One region of the Rhizobium sp. BK456 genome, then DNA from elsewhere that is predicted to be linked to it. Evidence: riboswitches for the same ligand, from Rfam matches in the RefSeq annotation. Region 1 holds a riboswitch; each other region holds the start of a gene.
What was found. A riboswitch is a leader RNA that binds a small molecule or an ion and turns the genes downstream of it on or off. The one in region 1 is predicted to bind thiamine pyrophosphate.
Positions count from the first base shown of each region.

Region 2: another riboswitch for thiamine pyrophosphate. It lies ahead of FHX03_RS34940 (HMP/thiamine-binding protein); the one in region 1 lies ahead of thiC (phosphomethylpyrimidine synthase ThiC).
Region 3: another riboswitch for thiamine pyrophosphate. It lies ahead of thiC (phosphomethylpyrimidine synthase ThiC); the one in region 1 lies ahead of thiC (phosphomethylpyrimidine synthase ThiC).

Region 1 is NZ_JACIAO010000010.1:127,551-132,649, reverse strand. It holds gene thiS (sulfur carrier protein ThiS) at 1-13, opposite strand, end outside; gene thiO (glycine oxidase ThiO) at 10-984, opposite strand; gene thiC (phosphomethylpyrimidine synthase ThiC) at 986-2,812, opposite strand; TPP riboswitch at 2,904-3,035, opposite strand; gene FHX03_RS25535 (hypothetical protein) at 3,214-3,924, opposite strand; gene FHX03_RS25525 (hypothetical protein) at 4,762-4,899, shown strand; gene FHX03_RS25520 (OsmC family protein) at 5,036-5,099, opposite strand, start outside.
Region 2 is NZ_JACIAO010000008.1:286,240-291,338, forward strand. It holds gene FHX03_RS23020 (acyltransferase family protein) at 1-185, opposite strand, end outside; gene FHX03_RS23025 (ABC transporter substrate-binding protein) at 253-1,263, opposite strand; gene FHX03_RS23030 (ABC transporter ATP-binding protein) at 1,327-2,139, opposite strand; gene FHX03_RS23035 (ABC transporter permease) at 2,136-2,942, opposite strand; partial or broken gene FHX03_RS34940 (HMP/thiamine-binding protein) at 2,954-3,070, opposite strand; TPP riboswitch at 3,061-3,174, opposite strand; gene soxR (redox-sensitive transcriptional activator SoxR) at 3,465-3,941, shown strand; gene FHX03_RS23050 (SDR family NAD(P)-dependent oxidoreductase) at 4,037-4,807, shown strand; gene FHX03_RS23055 (ArsR/SmtB family transcription factor) at 4,911-5,099, shown strand, end outside.
Region 3 is NZ_JACIAO010000012.1:220,108-225,206, forward strand. It holds gene FHX03_RS28550 (extracellular solute-binding protein) at 1-836, opposite strand, end outside; gene FHX03_RS28555 (ABC transporter ATP-binding protein) at 1,173-2,240, shown strand; gene FHX03_RS28560 (GNAT family N-acetyltransferase) at 2,352-2,798, opposite strand; TPP riboswitch at 2,934-3,064, shown strand; gene thiC (phosphomethylpyrimidine synthase ThiC) at 3,158-4,984, shown strand; gene thiO (glycine oxidase ThiO) at 4,986-5,099, shown strand, end outside.

The DNA of each region.
Region 1 (5,099 bases):
CGATTAATTTCATGGGGCGTTCCTTCCCGTAGTGTGTTGGTTGAAGACAAGTTCAGCGGCCTCGGCGGCCATGGCTGGCGCGAGCAGAAAGCCGTGGCGGTAGAGGCCGTTGAGCGAGATCACCTTCCCCTGATGGCTTGCACGTGGAAGATTGTCCGGAAAGGCTGGGCGGATTCCGACACCCGTTTCGATTATGGTTGCATCGGCAAAGGCCGGATTTAGCGTGTATGCAGCGTTGAGCAGTTCCATCAGTGAACGGGCGACTATAGGCCCGTCGAATTCCGTCTCGATCATCGTCGCGCCGACCATGAACAGACCGTCTCCACGCGGGACGATGTAGACGGGGAAACGCGGATGGAGCAAGCGGACCGGCCGGGAGAGATCCACGTCAAAGCTTCTAAGGTAGAGCATTTCGCCGCGAACGCCGCGCAACTCCTTCGCCTCGCCGATCTGCGCTGCGCCCGTGCAATCGACGACACCGTCAAAGCTCTCCTCGTGCGGGCTCTCGCCCACGAAGGTGACCCCCTGAACCGTCAGCTTGGTGCGCAGCAGACACAACACTCGCCGAGGATCGAGATGGGCTTCGCGGCGAAAGAACAGCCCATGCCGGAATCGCCCGGAAAGAGAGGGTTCCAGCGACGCGATCGCCGGCTCTTCCAGCCATTCATAATCGGTCGTGCGGCAGGCAAAGCGTCTCAGTTCACCAAGATCGCGGGCCGACGCGACCACGAGCGTTCCGTTTCGTCGCACCTCTCCAGGCACCATTGCGTCCCATTTGTCGGCGGCGGTGAGGCCGCGCATCAGCACGGCGCCATCAGCACTCTCCTGCTCGCACCAGGGCGCCAACATTCCGCCCGCGAGCCACGATGCAGCGCCGAGGAAACTGCCATATGGATCGAGCACGGTGACCTCGGCATCTCGAGCGCGCAGTTCATGCGCCACCGTCAGGCCGGCAACGCCGGCGCCTTTGACAAGCACACGCATCTCATTCGCCCAATTGCTGTTGGGTTTCTATCGGCATATAGATGCCGCCGCCCTCATGATAACGCGCTGCCATCGCATCCAGACCTTCCTTCTGTGCTTCGGCGCGGATATCGTGCGAGATGCGCATGGAGCAGAATTTTGGGCCGCACATGGAGCAGAAATGCGCCACCTTATGGGCTTCCTTCGGCAACGTCTCGTCGTGGAAGCTGCGGGCGGTTTCGGGGTCTAGCGAGAGGTTGAACTGATCCTCCCAGCGGAATTCGAAACGGGCACGCGAGAGCGCGTCATCGCGCAGCTGTGCTGCCGGATGCCCCTTGGCGAGATCAGCCGCGTGGGCCGCGATCTTGTAGGTGATAACGCCGGTCTTGACGTCAGTGCGATCGGGAAGGCCGAGATGCTCCTTCGGCGTGACGTAGCAGAGCATCGCGGTGCCGAACCAGCCGATCATGGCTGCGCCTATTCCAGAGGTGATGTGATCGTACCCCGGTGCGATATCCGTCGTCAGCGGCCCGAGCGTGTAGAAGGGTGCCTCGCCGCAGACCTCGAGCTGCTTGTCCATGTTCTCCTTGATCTTGTGCATCGGCACATGGCCGGGGCCCTCGATCATCACCTGGCAGTCTTTCGCCCAGGCGATCTTGGTCAGCTCTCCCAGTGTTTCCAGTTCGGCGAATTGCGCTGCATCGTTGGCATCGGCGATGGAGCCGGGACGCAGGCCGTCGCCGAGCGAGAAGGAGACGTCATAGGCGCGGCAGATGTTGCAGATCTCCTCGAAATGTTCGTATAGGAAGCTTTCGCGATGATGATGGAGACACCACTTCGCCATGATCGAACCGCCGCGCGAGACGATGCCGGTGACGCGGTTGACGGTGAGCGGGATGTAGTGAAGCCGCACGCCGGCGTGGATGGTGAAATAGTCGACGCCCTGTTCGGCCTGTTCGATCAGCGTGTCACGATAGACCTCCCAGGACAGGTCTTTGGCAATGCCCTCGACCTTCTCCAGCGCCTGATAGAGCGGCACGGTACCGATCGGCACCGGCGAATTGCGGATGATCCATTCGCGGATATTGTGGATATTGCGGCCGGTGGAAAGATCCATGACCGTGTCGGCGCCCCAGCGGGCCGCCCAGACCATTTTCTCGACCTCTTCCGTCATGGACGAGGTGACAGCAGAATTGCCAATATTGGCGTTGATCTTCACCAGGAAATTCCGGCCGATGATCATCGGCTCGGATTCCGGATGATTGATGTTGGCGGGGATGATCGCCCGACCCGCCGCCACTTCCTGCCGGACGAATTCCGCCGTCACATGGTCCGGAATATGGGCGCCGAAGCTTTCGCCGTCGCGGACCATGGCATCCGCCTGCGCCTTGCGACCAAGGCTTTCGCGGATGGCTATGAATTCCATCTCGGGCGTGATGATGCCTGATCGCGCATAGGCGAGCTGGGTGACCGCCTTGCCATCCCTGGCTCGTAGCGGCTGACGTTTAGTGGGAAATTCGGGCGTCAGCCTTTCGCCGCTGGCAAAGCCGTTGTCTTCGGGGCGGATATGGCGGCCCTGATAGGCTTCGACATCGCCGCGCGCGAGCACCCAGTCGCGGCGGAGCTGCGACAGGCCCTGCTCGATGCGGATATCAGCACCCTCGATCGTATAGGGACCGGAGGAATCATAGACGACAACAGGCGGCTCGCCCGATGTCGGATGAACGCTGATCTCGCGCATCGGCACACGGATGTCGGCGTGTATGTCTCCCGGGATGTAAATCTTCCGCGACGCCGGCAGCGGGCCTTTGGTGACTGTGGGGGTGATGGTCTTCGCGGCAATTTTCATGGTTTGAGGCTCCAAGTTTTCGATTGGAGACCCAGTCCTCAGCCGGAATGATGAAAAGACGCCGGCACGGATTCCGCGCGTGAATCCACTGCTTCGAGCGCTTGCACCGTCCCTACGCCAGTATGAACTGGATCAGGTTCAACGGGTCACTGCGCTACAATCGGCAAAGCCGCATTGTCCAGCAGTATCTCAGCCCCTTGCCGGGACCCCCCTGGTGAATGCAAAAAGGGTAGAGGCTTGCCGAGGGGACTGTCAAGCGACAATCTGCGATGGCTCGGGGTTAGGTTACACACAGGATATCGTGCGTGTCGCCGCTGTTAAACGATGGACAAGGGCAATCGTCCGGCCGGCACGCTTCCGCAAGACAAGCGCCCTTGTCGCATGCACGAGATACCGAAGCGCTATTGAGAAAGCAGGCGCGGAACTGGAAAGTCTAGTACTTTTTCCGTGTAGCTTTCGACCAGGGCGCTAAACGGCGTGCCGTCTGGAAGTTTCAATACGGCTCGATGTTCGAGCAGGAACGCCGGCAGGCCGGGGGAACTTGTTTCATGCGCTGTTAAGCCGTCCATGTCCCAGCCTTCGGATAGAGGGGACCAGAGCAACTTGGCAGACAGGTTTGTGCGAGTGAAATTGAGAGCCTGAACGGCTCTGCCAAACGCGATATCGCTGGTATTCAACGCCTGATTCATCTCTGCAGTTAATTTTGCAGGTACATACCAGTTGTCGGCTTCGGACAAGACGCGTTCGCCGCAGACCAGTCGGACGCGGCGATAGGCGATCAACTCACCGGGTCCGACGCTCAGAAGATCACGGATGTGCTCATCGGCCGGTTTGCCTTGCCCGCCCACATGCTGAGCTACGATCTTTGAACCTTCCGGTGCGAGCTTATGCGCGGCGCACCAGCGGTCAAGGGTAAACGTGGCACTGGCGTTACTCAGGAGATTTGCATTCAAGGTCTGGAGGATCGCAAGCGCTTCCACTCGAGATGCCGGCGTGTTCAGCCACTGAGATTCTATAGAAGGCTCTTGCGCAACTGCGATCTGGGTGCCCAGCAAGATGGCGGCCGCTGCAAGTGCGGCGATGCGAATGCATTTCGCAGGACATAATGACATGGAGAATGAAATCCTTTCTGCAGTATGATTGGGCAAACCTTGCGGGCCAAATATCCTTGATTTTTGCCGACGGGCGACCGTTGTCCGCGTACATGATAGCGGCAGCAGGGTTTGAACTGCGGCTCGCGTGTACCGCACAATGGTCAGGTTCCTGAAGACTTTCTTACCATCTTTCGAATTTGAAAGCGTTGGCGACTGAGCCGGCGCTTCCATTCTGGAATTTGGAAACCCGAGAGACGTGGATTTCAAATGAGAAACGTGGCTGCCGGTCCGAATTCTCCCAATTCTATACTCGTAACTCTCACTCAAAGGTTCAACGCCTTTGTCTTCGCCCTCGCTTGTTGCGAGATGTTCATATAGCTGGATCGGATAAAATAGCTCGCAACCGAAAGCAAAATCCAGAAGCCATTGTTGGAAAAAAGTCGTCTTCGTCGACCCGGAGCCCTCCTGCCGGTCGATTGACAATTGCAGACCAGGCGGCGACGCGCCGTCGATGGTTGCCAACCGCAGATGCGAGTAGCCAGGGTGCTTGTCTGATTCCTTTTTGTGGTGCATGTCATCGTGCTCCTTGTGCGAGCCTCCCGACGATGATGTCGCCGGCAAGTTTTCAGCATTCATAGGAAACGATATTCCTGTGGTGCGCTATCGCAGCTCTTAGTTGGAACAGTTCATGAAAACCATCAGCAACGCAACAGATGAGCCGGATATATTTTATAGTATATATTTCCTCGCTCGCAAAAAATGCAAATTGCATTATAAAAATCTGTGAGATGTAGGATATATTATTGCTTATATACATACATATATTGACTTCAAGGCTTTAAGGGGCTGGATGGAATGCAGGTCTCCGAAGGCCACGGCAAACGTTCGCTGGTCGAAATGGCGGACGATACAAGTCTATGGGCGCGCCAGGTCGCCCCTAACGGAGCACCCTTTATCGCCGTGCCGCAGGCGCATTTCGAATGCCGCGCATGATTTGATCCTTCAGTCGATTCCAATTTGGGGAATATGCAGCAAGCGACATTCGACGGGTTCCTACACGAGACGAAGTCGAGAACACGTGCTGACACATGACGTACACGGTCATCAGTCGGCGCTCCCTATATAGTGGTCAGGGTTGCTGGTGATCCAACTGCCCGCGCACCTCGTTTCCGCGCTTCAGGAGATTGAGGATT
Region 2 (5,099 bases), on a different contig from region 1:
AAGCCGCTGAGCACGAAGAAGATGGCAACGCCGAAATTGCCGAAGCGGAGGATCTGCGCAGTCGTTGCCAGTTCGTCGGGAATTCTGCGCATATCCAGCCGGAGCGCGAGATGGTGGGCAAGCACCAGCAGACAAGCCGTCGCGCGCAGAAAGTCCGCTCCGGCCAATCTCTCCTGTTGTCGCATCTGTCCCTCGCCTTATAGCTCAAGACTTTGCCGCGGAACGCCGCGGCGGGCAAGGCCAGGGCTGGACTCAGGCCAGCAGGTCGTTGGTATAATAGGTGGAAAAGTCCGGCTTCTCCTTGAGTGCGGCGCCATTCGCATCGACCAGAATGCCGTTCTCGACCATGAAGCCGCCGATAGCATCGGCCTTGGCCGGATCGAGGGTGCCGATCACACCGGCCTGGGATTTCAGGAAGTGTCCTTCGATCAATGCCTTTTGCGAAGCTTTCACCAATTCGGCGTTCATCAGCGCGCCGTTGCTCTCCGCTATCAGCAGCGCGCAGGCTTCGTCGGGATGATCAACGGAATAGGCATAACCCTTTCGCGTCGCCTGAATGAAAGCGCGGGCATTTTCCCGATTGGCCGAAAGATAGGTGTCGCTGGAGACGATGACCGTGGTTTGCTCGTCGGGAATGCCGTAGTCGGAATAGTGGAAGCGGGCGATCTTCCGGTTTTCCAGTTCGGCGGCGACGCCTTCCCAGGTATAGATCTCCAGGGTGAAATCGATCGAGCCATTGTCCAGCGCTTCATAGGCGGAGGTGCCGAGCGTGACGGTCTTGACCTCGCCTTTGCCGCCATCGTTGCGGATCATCGCGGAGATCAGCGCGCTCTCCCAGGTGCCGCCGAATCCGCCATAGGTCTTGCCGTCGAGATCCCTTGGGCTCTTGATGTCGTCGCGTCCGCCCTTGAAGATCAGGCGTGCTGTTTCAGTCTGGACGACGCCGTAGACCATCTTCACGTCACCGCCGGCGGCGCGCTGCGTGATGGCCTCGATCTCGCTGCTGATCCCGAAGTCGGCGACGCCGTTCGATACCAGCGTTCCGGCACTCGTATCGGCATAGGGTAGAATGTCGACATCGAGGCCCGCGGCGGCATAAAAACCCTTCGCCTTGGCGACATAGATGCCGATATGGTTGGTGTTGGGCGTCCAGTCGAGTGCGATGCGAGCCTTTGCGGGCGCCGACTGGGCGAAGGCCGGGCGGCCGACAAGGCCTGCCGCGATGGCGGCGAAAATCGTCTGGCGACGGGTGAGAAGCAGCATGATGACCTCCTCAGGTCTCTAGAGCATGGTGCCGAAAGTGTGCGCGGTTTTCGGCGTCATGATCTAACTCTTTAGTTCAGAACAGGATGCAGATTTTAGGCCGACCGGCCTAAGATCATCCTGTTCCAGCGGATGAAGCAGGGTCTGCAGGATTTCGGTTTCGATCGCCTGGGCCGCCGGCGAGCCGAGATCGGCAAGGCTTCTGGGGCGGGGCAGGGGAACGCGGAATTCTCGAATGATGCGCGCCGGGCGGGCCGAAAGCACATAGATGCGGTCGGAGAGGAACACCGCCTCGCGGACATCATGGGTGATCAGCAGCGCCGTCCAGCGGTGTTCGGTCCACATGCCCTGCAGCCACTCCTGGATCTGCGTGCGCGTCAGCGCGTCGAGCGCGCCGAAAGGCTCGTCGAGCAGCAGCATGTCCTGGGTCTGGACGACGGTGCGCAGCAGAGCGGCGCGCTGGCGCATGCCGCCCGATAGTTCGGACGGATAATGGTGTTCGAAGCCGGCAAGGCCGAAGCGCTGGAACAAAGGCGCCACAGCGGCGCGGGCCGCGCGGCGGCTCTTGCCTTTTACCTCGAGGCCGAGGGCCGCATTGTCGATGATCCGGCGCCAGGGCATCAGCGCATCACGCTGCGGCATGAAGGCGAAGGAATGCGGCGCTTCCTCAAGCGGCGCGCCATTGAAAAGCACCGAGCCGGAATCGGGTCGAAGCGACTGCGTCAGCAATCGCAGCACCGTCGATTTTCCGGAGCCGGACGGGCCGACGATCGAAACGAACTCGCCGTTCCCGACGCCGAGCGAAATATCGCCCAGTACCTGCATGCCGTCGAAAGATTTCGCGATATTGCGCAGTTCGACCATTTTGTCGCTCATCGGCGCCGCTCCCCGGATGGCTGCCAGGGCATAAGGAGGCGCTCTATCAAGAGTGTTAGGCCGAACAGGCAAAGGGTCAGCACGGCGCTGACGACGACGGCGGCGAGCACGAGATCGGGACGGAAATTGTTCTTGGCGTTGAGGATATAGATGCCGAGGCCGCTTGCGGCGCCGGCATATTCGGCAAAGATCGCGCCGACGACGGCATAGGTGATCGAGATCCTCAGGCCGGCGAAGAAATAGGGCAGCGCCGAGGGAAGCCGTGCCAGGCGGAAAACGCGCCAGCGGCTCGCCTTCATCGAATGCAGCAATTCGGCGATGTCGCGGTCGGTCGATTCATAGCCTTGCAGCAGGGCGACGAGCAGCGGAAAGAAGGTGACGAGCGCCACCAGCAGGATCTTCGGCAAAAGGCCGAAACCGAACCATAAGACGACGAGCGGCGCAATCGCCACCAGCGGCAGGGTCTGGCTGGCGATGAAGATCGGCAGCAATGCCCGGCGCATGAATGGCATGAAATCCATGAGGATCGAAGAGGTGAAGGTGAAGGCAAGCGACAGCGCGAAACCGCCGAGCGTCGCACCAAGCGTCGGCCAGGTGTTTGATATCAGCGCCTCACGGTTCAGCCAGCCCTGGATAACGATGCGCGAAGGCGCCGGCAGAATGGAAGGCTTGATGCCGGAAAGATCGACATAGAGTTCCCATGCCGCCAAAAAGGCGCAGCCCGCGAGCAAGGCGGGGAACCCCCGATAGAGAGCGGCGCGGAGCGCGGAAAGGTGCGAATCCGATGGTTGCGGCGATGTCATCAGCGTTTGATTTCGGTCTCGATGCCTAGCCGGCCGCGATAGGGATCGAGCGTCTTGACGGCATCGCGAATGATGCCGACGACATTGCCGGACATCGGATAAAGTGACACTTCTGCGCCTGAGAACATCTGAACCTCGCTCCGCTGGCATTACCCAGATCAGCTTTAAAGGGTCCAGAGGCTAGCGCCTCATATCTCAGCCCCGGCAATACGGAGCTCCCCTGTTATTTCGTCGGAAACTATCACCCGTGTTTTCTTCCCGCAACCGCAAATTTGGGAACCCGTCCGCACGGTCGGAAAAGCTCTGTTGTGAGGGAAACACCCGAGCGGGATCCCGCTCGGGTGTTCCTCGGTGGGCCCGTACCTGCCGGGAACGGGACCGCAGCTTGCTGCCTCTGGCGGCAATATCGGCGTAAGGGGTGCCAGCGCCCTTATCGGAGTAAGAGCGGGAGCGCCCGATCGGGCTTTACGATCGCAGAAGCAAAGGGTATAAGACCTCAACCAATATTGAGGTCAAGAGGCGATGGATGGTATTTCGGCAGCGCCGCTCGGAAAGCTCCTGACTGTCGGCGAAGTGGCGGAACGCAGCGGCCTTGCCGTCTCGGCGCTGCATTTTTACGAGACCAAGGGTTTGATCTCGAGCATCCGCTCCCGCGGCAATCAGCGCCGCTACGGGCGCGATGTGCTTCGCCGCCTCGGCATCATCAAGGTGGCACAGCGTGTCGGCATTCCGCTTTCGGAAATCCAGGCGGCGTTCCAGTCCCTGCCGCAGGGGCGCACGCCGACCGTCGCCGATTGGCAGACGCTGTCGGCGCGATGGAAGGACGATCTCGACGCACGAATCAATCGGCTCAGTCTGCTGCGCGACCGCCTGACCGGCTGCATCGGCTGCGGCTGCCTGTCGATCGAAAGCTGTCCGTTGCGCAATCCCTGTGACCGGCTCGGCAGGGAAGGGCCGGGTGCGCGGCTTCTGGAGACCGAAAACGAGCTCGTTGTTTAGTCCTGGATCTCCCCGGAAAGATCGATGCCTGCCTTTCTTTCGGTCGGTGTGCTCATATGTTAAGGGCAGGTGACGCATCCGAGGAGGACGGCTTCGTGTTTCATCCCAGACTGTTTGAAAATCGTAATGTCGTCGTCACCGGCGCCGGCCGCGGCATCGGCCTCGAAGTCGCTCGGCAGTTTCTGGATTGCGGCGCGAAAGTGATCGTCCATACCGGGCGCAAGCCGGGGCGGGACCTGCCGGATTTCCTGCTGACGGCTGAATCGGAAAGACGGGCGCTGCTGCTGCATGCCGATTTCTCTGCCGCCGGCGGTGCGGTGCAATTTGCCGACGATGTTCTGGCTTTCTTCGACAGGGTGCATGTGCTCGTCAACAATGCCGGCACCATGCTCGGCCGTTTTCCCGCTGCGACGCTGACCGATGCCGAATATGAAGCGGTCATACGGCTGAACCAGACCTCGGTAGTGGCGCTGACGCGCGCATTGCTGCCGGCATTGAAGGCGGCCGAGGGTGCTGCCGTCGTCAACACCGTTTCGATCTCGGCGCTCACCGGTGGCAGCCCCGGCTCGTCGATCTATTCGGCCTCGAAAGCCTTCGTTGCGACCTATTCCAAGGCGCTTGCCCGCGAGCTTGCCCCGGATGGCATCCGCGTCAACTGCGTCTCGCCGGGAACGATCGAGACGGATTTCCACGAGCGCTATTCCTCCAGAGAAAAGCTGGAGCAGACCCGGAAATCCATCCCCCTGCAGCGGCTTGGCACGGCAGAGGATTGCGCTCCCGCCTATCTGTTCCTGGCGGCTCCCTTACTCTCGGGATACATTACCGGCCAGGTGATCGAGATCAACGGCGGACAGCTTATCTGCTGATTTACTTGGACCTTTTTTGGCATTTCATCACTATTGACCAATTCGTTTGTACGAATATGCTATTGTTCTGATCTACCAAATCGCCTCCCTTCCGAGATATCGAATGCCGTTGCCTAAACCGGAGCCGGGGATGACCGGCCAGGACTTGCACATACTCGCCGGAAAAGCCCATGAAGCGAGCGATCTGCTGAAGGCTTTGGCGCATCACACCCGATTGCTGATCCTCTGCATCCTGGCAAAAGAGGAGCGGACGGTCGGTGAAATCGAGAATATTCTCGGCATTCAGCAGGCG
Region 3 (5,099 bases), on a different contig from region 1:
GTCGCGCGGTTCTCGATGAAATAGAAGCCGAAACCACCCCAGCCCTTCAGCGGGTCGAGATAGCCATAGGCCGGCTGGCCGGTCAGAGGATCGGTCTTGCCGATCAGCGCCTTGGAGGCCGCGTTGACCTCCTGCCAGGTCTTCGGCGGCTCGGCCATCCCGCTGATGGAGCCCTCTCCGAAGTAATCCTTGCGATAGGCGAAGGTGTGGCAGTCGCCGTCGATCGTGACGCGATAGGTCTTGCCGCCCCAGGTGCCGACCGGCGGCTTCAGGTAACTCACCAGGTCGTCGGCCTCGATCTGCTTTGCAGCCCAGTCCGGCATCTCGTCCAGCAGTCCGCGTCCGGCAGTATCGCCTTCGAACGGAGCGCCCATTTCCAGAATGTCGAAATCGACCGTGCCGGTCGCGATCGACTGCTGAAGGCGGGCATTGTAGTCGGCTTGCGCAAGGTCGATCCAGTTGATCTTGGCGCCGGTATAAGCCTCCCAGGGCTTCAGGAAGCCGCGGAACAGGAAGTTGTGCAGGTTTTGATTGTTGAGCCCCATGAAGGTCAGCTCGACACCGGCAAATTCGCCCTGCTTGACGTTGGCCTTGGTCGGACCGAGGCAGAGTTCGCCGACCTTCTGCCAGTCCGCATCCGTCGGCGAGCCCTTGCCGACGCCCGGGATCTGCAGGATCTGGGCGCGCAGATCGTCGGCGGCGGCAATCGCCATGCCGGGAATTCCGCCCATCGCGCCCGATAGACCGAGCAGAGCCGCAGCACTCGCAGTTCCGCGCAGGACGTCGCGGCGACTTGCCTGACGGCGCATCAATGCATCGTATATTTCGACTTTCATACTTTCCTCCTCCACGTTTTTGCGCTGCCGCCAGCCCGTCTTTCCGGATTGGCTCCGGTCCGATTTTCGCACTGGTCTCATGCAGAACGATCTGGTAAACAAAAAAATGAAACGTTTCATATTGATGTTCGAAACCGCTCCTCTCGGCCTCGCCAGCGAGAATTAGACGGCAAGCGGCAAAAGTCAACATGAAATGAAACGTTTCATGGAGGAGGTCTGACAGCATGTACGAGCAGCGGCAGGGTGCGTTTCGCCAAGCCTCATGCCTTGGATTTTGTCGAGAGATGCATATCTCCCGGAACCGCCGGGGGAGCTGGAAAGCGAGTGGGGAGGCACATGGCTGAGGTCAATATTTCGGAGGCGCGCAAGGCCTATGGCGCCGTAAATATCCTGCATGGCGTTGATATCGACATTCGCGACGGTGAATTTGTGGTGCTCGTCGGCCCGTCCGGTTGCGGCAAATCGACATTGCTGCGCATGGTCGCGGGGCTCGAAAGCATCACCGGCGGCACCATCTCGATCGGCGGAAAGGTCGTCAACAATCTGCCGCCGAAGGATCGCGACATCGCCATGGTCTTTCAGAGCTATGCGCTCTATCCGCACAAAACCGTTGCCGAAAACATGGTCTTTGCGCTCCGTCTGCAGAAACAGCCTGCCGATATCATCAAGCAGCGGCTGCAGGCGGCGGCCGAAACGCTTGACCTCGTGCCCTATCTCGACCGCTATCCGCGCCAGCTTTCGGGCGGCCAGCGCCAGCGCGTGGCGATGGGACGCGCCATCGTCCGGTCACCGCAGGTTTTCCTGTTCGACGAGCCCTTGTCGAACCTCGACGCCAAGCTGCGCGTGCAGATGCGCAAGGAGATCAAGGAACTGCACCAGCGACTGAGAACCACGACGATCTATGTCACCCACGATCAGGTCGAAGCGATGACCATGGCCGACAAGATCGTGGTCATGCAGGGCGGAAAGGTCGAACAGATTGGCACGCCGCTGGAACTCTACGATCGTCCCCGCAATACATTCGTTGCGGCCTTTATCGGCTCACCGTCGATGAATCTGCTGAAAGGCCGCTACAAGGCCGATGGTGCGATCTTCGTCACCGAGACCGGCGACGAGATCGCGCTCGGTTTTAACCCGCAGGCGTCCGAAGGGCAGGCCGTGCTTCTCGGCGTGCGGCCCGAGCACCTGTCGCTCAGCCCAAGCGGCCTCGACACGACCGTCAGCGTCACCGAACCTACCGGCCATGAGACGATGGTTTTCCTGCGCTACGGGACCGGCGAGCTTGTCGCGGTGCTGTCCGACCGTCACGAGTTTAAACCGGGGCAGGTCGCGACGATCGCCGCTCGGCCAGGAAAGCTTCATCTTTTCGATGCGGCATCCGGCAAGACATTACGACCGGATTGAGCGGTATCGCTTCAAAAGCCGCCGAGATAGGTTCAAAGTGAAGATCGGGCTGACGGACCTCGAATTCTTCCGCTCGGCCTCGGCTATGGCTGGCCACCGCAGACGCGGCCGCTACGCACTCGATTTGGAGTAGAGACCAAGGTTGTTGCCGAGGGCGAACCCGCAACCCTGATAAAATTTCGACAACGCCCCTTCTCGCTGTGAGACCAACCAGACGCTGCTGCATCCCTCGGCCTTTGCTGTTTCGAAAACTGCTGATAGCAGCGCAGTCCCTATTCCCGCACCTTGGGCTTCAGGCAGCACCGACAACTCGTCAAGATAAACGACCGGACCGGCATGGCGCCGCTGTCGTATGCCCAACGCGATCCCCAGCACCTTGCCTCCGTCAAAGGCCGCAAGCGCAATGGATTTCGGCGTTCCAAGCACGGTGTTTACATTTTCAGCCGCCGCTTCAAGCGACCAATTCTCGTTCCACGGAGGTCCCGAATAGGCGCTGACCAGCACAGTGGCGGCGTCATTGAGATGTTTTAGCGTAAGACGTTTAATCCGAAACGACATAAATCCACCTGACGTTGAGTGAATTGACATTTGCCGCAGTTCGATCCGTAACGCAACAGGCTCCGAGCCGGACGATCTACGGAAACGACAAAGCTGTAAGCTTGACACAACCAGCGACCGCGCTTTACGACTGTCGGTATTCACCAGGGGGGTCCCGCAAGGGGCTGAGATACTGCTGGACAATGAGGCTTTGCCTGTTGTGGCGCAGTGACCCGTTGAACCTGATCCAGTTCATACTGGCGTAGGGACGGTGCAAGCGCTCGAAGGCTTTGGATTCACGCGTGGAATCCGTGCCGGTGTCTTTCCATCATTCCGGCTGATTGACTGGGTCTCCAACTTACAACTTGGAGCCTCAAACCATGACCATTGCCGCAAAGAACCTCACCCTGACCGTCACCACCGGCCCGTTGCCGGCATCGCGGAAGATCCATATTCCAGGAGATATTCATGGCGATATCCGCGTGCCGATGCGCGAAATCAGTGTCCATCCGACTGCCGGCGAGCCGCCTGTCATCGTCTATGATTCCTCCGGCCCCTACACGATCGAAGGTGCGGAGATCCGCATCGAGCAGGGCCTGTCTCCACTGCGCCGCGACTGGGTGCTGGCCCGCGGCGACGTCGAAGCCTATGACGGCCGCCATGTCCGCCCCGAGGACAACGGCTTTGTCAGCGGCGACCGGCTGACGCCGGAATTTCCGGGGCGGCGCCGGCCGCTGCGCGCCAAGGACGGCAAAGCCGTCACCCAGCTCGCCTACGCACGGGCCGGCATCATTACGCCGGAGATGGAGTTCGTCGCCATTCGCGAGAATCTCGGCCGCAAGGCCAAGGCTGAAGTGCTGGTGCGTGACGGCGAGAGCTTCGGCGCCGATATTCCCGATCATGTGACGCCGGAATTCGTCCGCCGGGAAGTCGCCGCCGGCCGGGCGATCATCCCCGCCAACATCAACCACCCCGAAAGCGAACCGATGATCATCGGCCGCAATTTTCTGGTGAAGATCAACGCCAATATCGGCAACTCCGCCGTCACCTCGTCGATGGCTGAAGAAGTCGAGAAGATGGTCTGGGCCGCCCGCTGGGGCGCCGATACGGTCATGGATCTGTCGACCGGGCGCAACATCCACAATATCCGCGAATGGATCATCCGCAATTCGCCGCTGCCGATCGGCACGGTGCCGCTTTATCAGGCGCTGGAGAAGGTCGGCGGCATCGCCGAGGATCTTAGCTGGGAAATCTATCGCGATACGCTGATCGAGCAGGCCGAACAGGGCGTTGACTATTTCACCATCCATGCCGGCGTGCGGCTGCGTTACATTCCGCTCACCGTCAACCGCGTCACCGGCATCGTCTCGCGTGGTGGCTCGATCATGGCCAAGTGGTGTCTGCATCATCACCGCGAAAACTTCCTCTACGAGCATTTCGAGGAGATCTGCGAGATTTGCCGGGCCTATGACGTCTCCTTCTCGCTCGGCGACGGCCTTCGCCCCGGCTCGATCGCCGATGCCAATGATGCGGCCCAATTTGCCGAACTCGAAACGCTCGGCGAACTGACGAAGATCGCCTGGGCCAGGGATTGCCAGGTGATGATCGAGGGGCCCGGCCATGTGCCGATGCACAAGATCAAGGAAAACATGGACAAGCAACTCGCCGTCTGCGGCGAGGCGCCCTTCTACACGCTGGGGCCGCTGACCACCGATATCGCCCCCGGCTACGACCACATCACCTCCGGCATCGGCGCGGCGATGATCGGCTGGTTCGGCACGGCCATGCTCTGCTACGTCACCCCGAAGGAGCATCTCGGCCTGCCCGACCGCAGCGACGTCAAGACCGGCGTCATCACCTATAAGATCGCCGCCCATGCGGCCGACCTTGCCAAGGGCCATCCCGCGGCGCGCCTTCGCGACGATGCGCTGTCGCGGGCACGTTTCGAATTCCGCTGGGAAGACCAGTTCAACCTCTCCCTCGACCCGGAGACGGCCCGCTCCTTCCACGATGAGACGCTTCCGAAGGAAGCGCACAAGGTGGCGCATTTCTGTTCGATGTGCGGCCCGAAATTCTGCTCGATGCGCATATCGCATGACATCCGCGCTGAAGCGCAGAAGGAGGGGCTGGACGCGATGGCGGCGAAATACCGGGAGGGCGGCGATCTCTATATGCCGATCGAGACCTCCGCGCACGGGGCGGACTGACATGCGCGTGCTTGTCAAAGGCGCCGGCGTCGCCGGCCTCACCGTCGCCCGCGAGCTGCATGCCCGCGGTGCCGATGTCACGGTCTTCGACCCGCATCCGAATTTCGCCCATGCC